Regions from separate parts of the Rhizobium sp. CB2179 genome, predicted to be linked through region 2. Evidence: predicted binding sites of a transcription regulator. Region 2 holds the regulator's gene; the other holds the start of a gene.
What was found. Region 2 encodes PhoB, which activates phosphate uptake and scavenging genes when phosphate is short. Its sites were predicted from a motif close to TGTCATNNANCTGTCAT; they were not measured.

Region 1 (3,609 bases), 2.0 Mb from region 2:
TCTGCGCTTCCGACCGATCATCATGACCTCGCTAGCCTTCACTTTGGGCGTGATGCCGCTGGCGATCGCCACCGGGCCAAGTGCGGCCAGCCAGAATGCCATCGGCACGGGCGTGCTTGGCGGCATGATCTCGGCGACGGTGCTGGCGATCTTCTTCGTTCCCGTCTTCTTCGTCTTCGTGCTGCGTCTCTTGAGGACGAAGCGGCCGGAGACTGTGAATGAGGAGACGCCGGCCGGGCAGGAGCCCGCGCCGGTAACGTCGCCGAGCTGAGGTGAAGAGTTGGCGGTTTGCCTTGCGCAACCCACCACAGCTTTGCGCCGTTCCGATTTAAGGAATTATGCAGTCGGCTTCGGCGTGATCGTCACGTCGGCGCCATAGGCATCGCGCAGTTCGCCTTCCTGTCCCGGCTGCCGATCGGCCGCCTGATGCAGCAGGATCGACTCGTATCCTTGCGAGCGCGTCCCCTCGATCAGCGTGATATCGGCGTTTCCGGGATTGTCGGAGCGCTCGAACCACTCGACGGGGCGGTGCAGAAAATTCATTTCGACCGCCCGGTTGGTGACGCCATGACCGACGATCACCACGTTGTGGTCGCCATTTTCGGCACCGTGCATGACGGTCTGCAGGAACAGGCGCACCCGCTGGGCCACATCCGCCCGGCTTTCGCCATCCGGCGGCCGTGCGTAGAACTTGCCGCTGTTACTGCGCAGCCTCGCCCATTTTTCGAACTCGTCGGGAAACTTCTGCTTCTGTTCGGCGTGGTCGTAGATTTCGGTGAAGAGACCGAAATCCTGCTCGCGCAACAGATAGTCCTCCCTGATGCCGCCGACAAAACTTTCCGGCAGTGCTTCGAGCAGCGCATCTTTGCTCTGCCGGGTCCTCAGAAAGGGCGAATACCAGATATGCAGCTTGCCGAAACCCGCGCTCGGCAATGACCTGAGATAGGACGCGATCACGCCGCCTGCTTCGAGAGCCTGCCGATGGCCCCACTGCGTCAGCGGCACGTTGTGATCGCCGAATTGGCGGTAGGCCTGTTCGTTGATGTTGCCGAGGGATTCGCCGTGGCGAACGAGAAAGAGACGCATCAGCCATCCCGCATTGTCGGATATGGAATCGGCGCCATCATGAACGCCCTGAATGAACAGGGCAACCTTGTCGCGGGACCTGGCGGCGACGGGCATACTGCCCGCGTGGCGACGGGACTACTACCCGCGCGGAATGAACAGGTTTGCAGGGCTTTTCCCCAGCTTGTCATCTTCCTGAAACACGAGTCTGGTTTTGGAAGGCTAGATGAAAGATGGGACATGAGCGGTAGCTCGTGAAAGACATGATGGAACCCAGACATTTCCGCACGCTCTTCATTTCCGATGTCCATCTCGGCTCGAAGGCCGCGAAGGCCGACTTCCTCTTGGATTTCCTGCGCCACCACGAAGCCGATACGATCGTGCTCGTCGGCGACATCGTCGACGGCTGGCGCCTGAAGCGCAGCTGGTACTGGCCGCAGGTCTGCAACGACGTCGTCCAGAAACTGTTGCGCAAGGCGCGCAAGGGTACGCGCGTCGTTTATATTCCCGGCAATCACGACGAATTCCTGCGCGCCTTCCCGGGCATGCATTTCGGCGGCATCGAGGTCGTCGAGCGTATGATGCATGACGGCGCCGACGGCAGAAAATATCTGATCCTGCATGGCGACGAGTTCGACGTCGTCGTCCGCAACGCCCGACTGCTCGCCTATCTCGGCGACTGGGCCTATGACACGGCAATCCGCATCAACATCATCCTGGCGGCGGTGCGCCGCCGACTCGGCATGCCCTACTGGTCGTTCTCGGCCTGGGCGAAGCTGCAGGTCAAGCATGCTGTCAACTTTATCGGCGAATTTGAGCGCGTCGTGGCCGAGGAAGCCCGCAAAAACGGCGCCGATGGGGTGATCTGCGGACATATCCATCATGCCATCATCCAGGACATGGACGGTATCCGCTACATCAACACCGGCGATTGGGTGGAAAGCTGCACGGCTGTCGCCGAGCACGAGGATGGCACGTTCGAACTGATCACCTGGCGGGCGCTCGCCAGCAGCGTGCCGGCGCTTGCCGCTATCGAAATGCATGACGAGGGCGAACTGGCCCCGCAAGCCGCCTGATTTTGGCGCCGGCGCATCCGCGCCTGCGCTCCCACGAATTTAGCCGTTACCGTCAGGCGACAGGCCCTATTTATTTTCTAAAACGTTTCAGAACGGCTATTTCTCGCAATAGTCGCCTCCAGGGTGGTGTGTTAGGACAACGTCCAGTTTCCTTCAGGTCCACCCATGATTCCCGCTCAAAATTCCCCGACGGGTGAGGGAGCGCCGCCGCGCTTCCGGCTTCTCAGTGCGCTTTCCTATTGTGCGCCGCTGCTCGTCAACGGCATCGTCCTGCCGTTCTTTCCCGTCTGGCTCGCAACCCATAGCTTTAGCGATCATGAGATCGGCATCATCCTTGCCATACCCATGGTGGTTCGCGTGCTGGTGGCGCCTGTCGTCGCCATGATCGCCGATCGATTGAAGGAGCGCGCCGACGTGCTGCTCTGGTCGGGCGGCCTTTCGCTGCTGACGGCGGTCGCGCTGTTCTGGACGACGACTTTCTGGCCGGTGACGATCGTCTATGCGCTGCAGGGCGCCACCTTCGCACCCTATGTGCCCGTCGTCGAATCCATCGTCATCTCGGGCGTGCGCCGCTGGGGGCTCGATTACGGGTCGATGCGCGTGTGGGGCTCCATCGCCTTTATCGTCTCGACGCTGGTCGGTGGCCAGATGATCAGCCGGTGGGGCGGCGGAATGGTGCTCGATGTCATGGTGTTCGGCTTTGTCATGACCGTTGTCATGGCGATCTTCTGTCCGCGCATCGGGCCAACGCGACGGCGGGGCCAGCCGATCAACATCCCAGCCGCTACCGGCAGTGGCCTGCGCGAGCCGCACCTGCTGCTGCTTTTGATCGGCGTTGCCATCCAGCAGTCGAGCCATGCGGTGCTGAACGCTTTTTCCTCGATCTACTGGCATCAGCTCGGCTTCTCCGGGACTGAGGTCGGGCTGCTCTGGAGCGCCGGCGTCGCCTCGGAAGTGACGGTGTTCTTCCTGTCGAAGCGTCTCAACCGTCGCTTCGATGCCTGGACGCTGATCCGCTTCGGCTGCGCCATCAGCGTCTGCCGCTGGATCCTGTTTCCGATGAATACCGGTTTTGCCGGTTTCTTCCTGCTGCAATGTTTCCACGGCTTCACCTATGCCTTCGTGCATACCGGCGTGCAGCGACGGATCATGGCGACGGTGCAGGAGACGCAGGAATCTTCGGCACAGGGCGCCTATTTCTTCTATGTCGGCATGGCGATGGCGCTGATGACCCTGGCGTCGGGTTATCTTTATGCCTGGCTCGGCGTCGTCAGCTATTACGTCATGGCGCTGGTCGCGTTTTCCGGCCTCGGCCTCGTCATCTTCGCCTACTATCTTCAGCCCCAAAGGGTGCTTTCCGGCGGAAGGACCAGCGAAGCGGCGTAGCGCAGGCCGGGATCGCGGTCGCGGGCAAGCAGCAGCGGACCGTCGAGATCGACGAAATCGGCATTCTGGGCGAGGAGAACGG
Region 2 (3,609 bases):
TGGAAGGCGCCTTCGAAGGTGATGATATGGAAGCGCTCGGGATGGCCCTTGGAAAACTGATAGCGGCGCGCCGTCTTGATCGCGCATTCGAGCGCCTCGGCACCCGAATTGGTGAAGAACACCTTGTCGGCGAAGGTGGCGTCCGTCAGGCGTTTTGCCAGACGCTCCTGGCCGGGGATCTCATAGATGTTCGACAGGTGCCAGACCTTGTCGGCCTGCTCCTTCAGTGCGCCGACCACATGCGGATTGCTGTGGCCGACTGAGGTGACGGCAACGCCGGCGCCGAAATCGAGATATCGCTCGCCAGTTTCGGTGATCAGCCATACGCCCTCGCCTCGCTCGAACCGCAGCGGGGCACGAGAATAGGTGTCATAAAGCGGCGCGGCTTCAGCCATGGCGCGATCTCCATCAAAGTTGCCGGGCAATGACTCCGGCTAAGGAAACCAGGCCCGAAAAATCAAAAATGCCGCCTTGCGGCGGCGAGTGGCACTATTTCCTTTTCGCGCTGCAATGTCAACAAAACGGCGCCCTTAGCGTATGCAGCACAGGTGTACAGCGGCATTTTCAGTCTTCAACAGGCATTATTGCAGAAATGCCACGCAGGGACAGCAAGTTGGGGAAAACTACGAATTCGATTCATCCGGATTCATGCGACTCTTGTCACGGAGTCAGGCTCACACTAGGTTAAAGATCAATTACTAGACTGCATGCGGCGGAACTAGTCACCAAAATTGATCAAGCGTTTCTTGTTTCGGAGCTCCCGGGACAACGGTGAGGGATTCTGCCATCACCAACGCAAAAGGTGGAGACAGGGCATGAACTGGACAGACGAGCGGGTCGAGAAACTCAAGAAGCTTTGGGCCGAAGGACTGAGCGCCAGCCAGATCGCGGCACAACTTGGCGGTGTCAGCCGAAACGCGGTCATCGGCAAAGTGCACCGGCTGTGCCTTCCCGGCCGTGCCAAGGCCGGCGGCACCAACACCGCGGCGCGAACGCCGAAGCGCAACACATCGGCGCCGCGCGCGCCGAACTTCGCCTCTCGCATCACCACCCGCACCGTTACCCGCCAGCAGGGCGCGACGATGCTGAAGGAAGAGATCGAGATCGAAACGATCGAGGAAATGGAATACGTGCCGAGAGGCAATGTGGTGGTGCCGATTTCGCGCCGCCTCGGCCTGACGGAACTGACCGAGCGCACCTGCAAATGGCCGGTCGGCGATCCGCTGAAGGACGACTTCCATTTCTGCGGCTGCGAGTCCCCCGACAATTCGCCCTATTGCAGCTATCACCAGAAGCTTGCCTACCAGCCGGTCAACGAACGCCGCCGGGCAGCGGCGCGCGCCAGCTGAGGGGGCTGACCATCGTTAGAATGCAGAAAACGGGCCGAGCGGCCCGTTTTTTTATGCGCGGATGGAAGCTCAGGTTTCCCTCCGTCATGCTCGGCCTTGTGCCGAGCATCTGATCACCTCAACTACTTGAGAGAAAAACCTTTATTTTCAAATGCTTAATTTGGCGTGCGCAGATCCTCGGCACAAGGCCGAGGATGACGTCGCGGGTTTTGCCAGGGCTTTGCCAGCAGGCTCAGATGAAAGCCCTCAGGCTTCCATCGAATAACCGGCGCCGCGGACGGTGCGGATGACGTCCTGCATGTTGGAGAAATTCAGCGCCTTGCGCAGGCGGCCGACATGGACGTCGACGGTGCGCTCGTCGACATAGATATCGTGGCCCCAGACGCCGTCCAGAAGCTGCGAGCGGGAGAAGACCCGGCCCGGCGACGACATCAGGAATTCCAGCAGGCGGAATTCGGTGGGGCCGAGGCGGACTTCGCGGGTCTTGCGATGGACGCGATGGGTCTCACGGTCGAGCTCGATGTCACCGCATTTCAGCACCGTCGACAGCACCTCGGGACGGGCGCGACGCAGCATCGCCTTGACGCGGGCAACGAGCTCGGGGGTCGAAAAGGGCTTGACGACATAGTCGTCGGCGCCCGTCGACAATCCGCGGACACGCTCGCTCTCTTCGCCGCGCGCCGTCAGCATGATGATCGGCAGGCGCTCGGTCTCCGGCCGCATGCGCAGGCGCCGGCAGAGCTCGATGCCGGAGACGCCGGGCAGCATCCAATCGAGGATGAGAAGATCGGGCGTGCGCTCCTGAAGCCGCATTTCGGCTTCGTCGCCACGAAGGATGGTATCGACCTCGAAGCCTTCCGCTTCGAGATTGTAGCGAAGAAGCACGCTGAGGGCTTCCTCGTCTTCAACAACTGCAACTCTCGGGATCATGCGTGTGGGTCTCCTCGCGCATGATCCTTAAACCGGGGGTGATTTAAGCAATGCATCCTGCGCAAAATCAGAATTGGCTGCGACCTCTTGCGCGCCCGGATGGGCGCGCACGCAAGCGGCGGGGTGTAGGCGGTTATTCGGTGACCGCGCCGACGGTGTTGGCGCTGTCATCCTTTGGACGGTCGCCTTCCGGCTGCGCGCCTGTCGTCATGTAAAAGATCGTCTCGGCGATGTTGGTGGCGTGGTCGCCAATGCGCTCGATGTTCTTGGCGCAGAAGAGAAGATGCGTGCAGCTGGTGATGTTGCGCGGATCTTCCATCATGTAGGTCAGGAGTTCGCGGAACAGCGAGGTGTACATCGCGTCGATCTCGTTGTCGCGTTCGCGGATCGCATTCGCCTTGTCGGCGGAACGATTGGTGTAGACGTCGAGCACTTCCTTGAGCTGGACGAGCGCCAGCTCGGACAGATGCTCGAGGCCGCGGGCGAGCTTGCGGGGAACGCCGGTGCTTTGGACGGCGATGACGCGCTTGGCGGTGTTCTTGCCGAGGTCGCCGACCCGTTCGAGATCGGCGGCGATGCGGATCGAACCCATGATTTCGCGAAGGTCCGCGGCCATCGGCTGGCGGCGGGCGATGGTGACGATCGCCTTGTCGCCGATTTCGCGTTCGGCGTGATCGAGGATCACATCGTCGGAGATGACCTTCTGCGCCAGCGCGGTATCGCCGTTGACGAGCGCCCGCACGGCTTCGGCGACCATCTGCTCGGCCAGGCCGCCCATTTCGGAAATCCGCCTGGACAGGAACTTCAGATCATCATCATAGGCAGAATAAATATGTGTCGATGCCATGGGGCTTTATCCTCGAATAACGGAAAGGCTTGGTGACGCCAAAATCAGCCGAAGCGACCCATGATATAGTCCTGGGTGCGCGGATCGTCGGGATTGGTGAACATCTTGTCGGTGTCGTTCTCCTCGACGAGATTGCCGAGGTGGAACATGGCGGTGCGCTGCGAAACACGCGCGGCCTGCTGCATGGAATGGGTGACGATGACGATCGTGTAGTTCTCGCGCAGCTCGTGGATCAGCTCCTCGACCTTGGCGGTGGCGATCGGGTCGAGCGCCGAGCAGGGCTCGTCCATCAGGATGACTTCCGGGCTGACGGCGACGGCACGGGCAATGCAGAGGCGCTGCTGCTGACCGCCCGACAGGCCGGTGCCGGATTCGTGCACGCGGTCCTTGACCTCGTTCCAGAGACCGGCGCGCTGCAGGCTGGTCTCGACGATCTGGTCGAGATCGGCCTTCGACTTGGCAAGGCCATGGATGCGCGGGCCA

Region 1: a site for PhoB is predicted at 1,251-1,267, ahead of AC244Q_RS10800 (UDP-2,3-diacylglucosamine diphosphatase). Genes of this name have one in related genera too.

What each region holds. Positions count from the first base shown of each region.
Region 1 covers NZ_CM172781.1:2,157,439-2,161,047, reverse strand. Annotated here, with positions in the region: gene AC244Q_RS10810 (efflux RND transporter permease subunit) at 1-271, shown strand, start outside; gene AC244Q_RS10805 (histidine phosphatase family protein) at 337-1,086, opposite strand; gene AC244Q_RS10800 (UDP-2,3-diacylglucosamine diphosphatase) at 1,329-2,141, shown strand; gene AC244Q_RS10795 (MFS transporter) at 2,307-3,527, shown strand; gene dgcA (N-acetyl-D-Glu racemase DgcA) at 3,479-3,609, opposite strand, start outside.
Region 2 covers NZ_CM172781.1:184,016-187,624, reverse strand. Annotated here, with positions in the region: gene AC244Q_RS00950 (aspartate aminotransferase family protein) at 1-395, opposite strand, end outside; gene AC244Q_RS00945 (GcrA family cell cycle regulator) at 816-1,349, shown strand; gene phoB (phosphate regulon transcriptional regulator PhoB) at 1,596-2,279, opposite strand; gene phoU (phosphate signaling complex protein PhoU) at 2,413-3,126, opposite strand; gene pstB (phosphate ABC transporter ATP-binding protein PstB) at 3,171-3,609, opposite strand, start outside.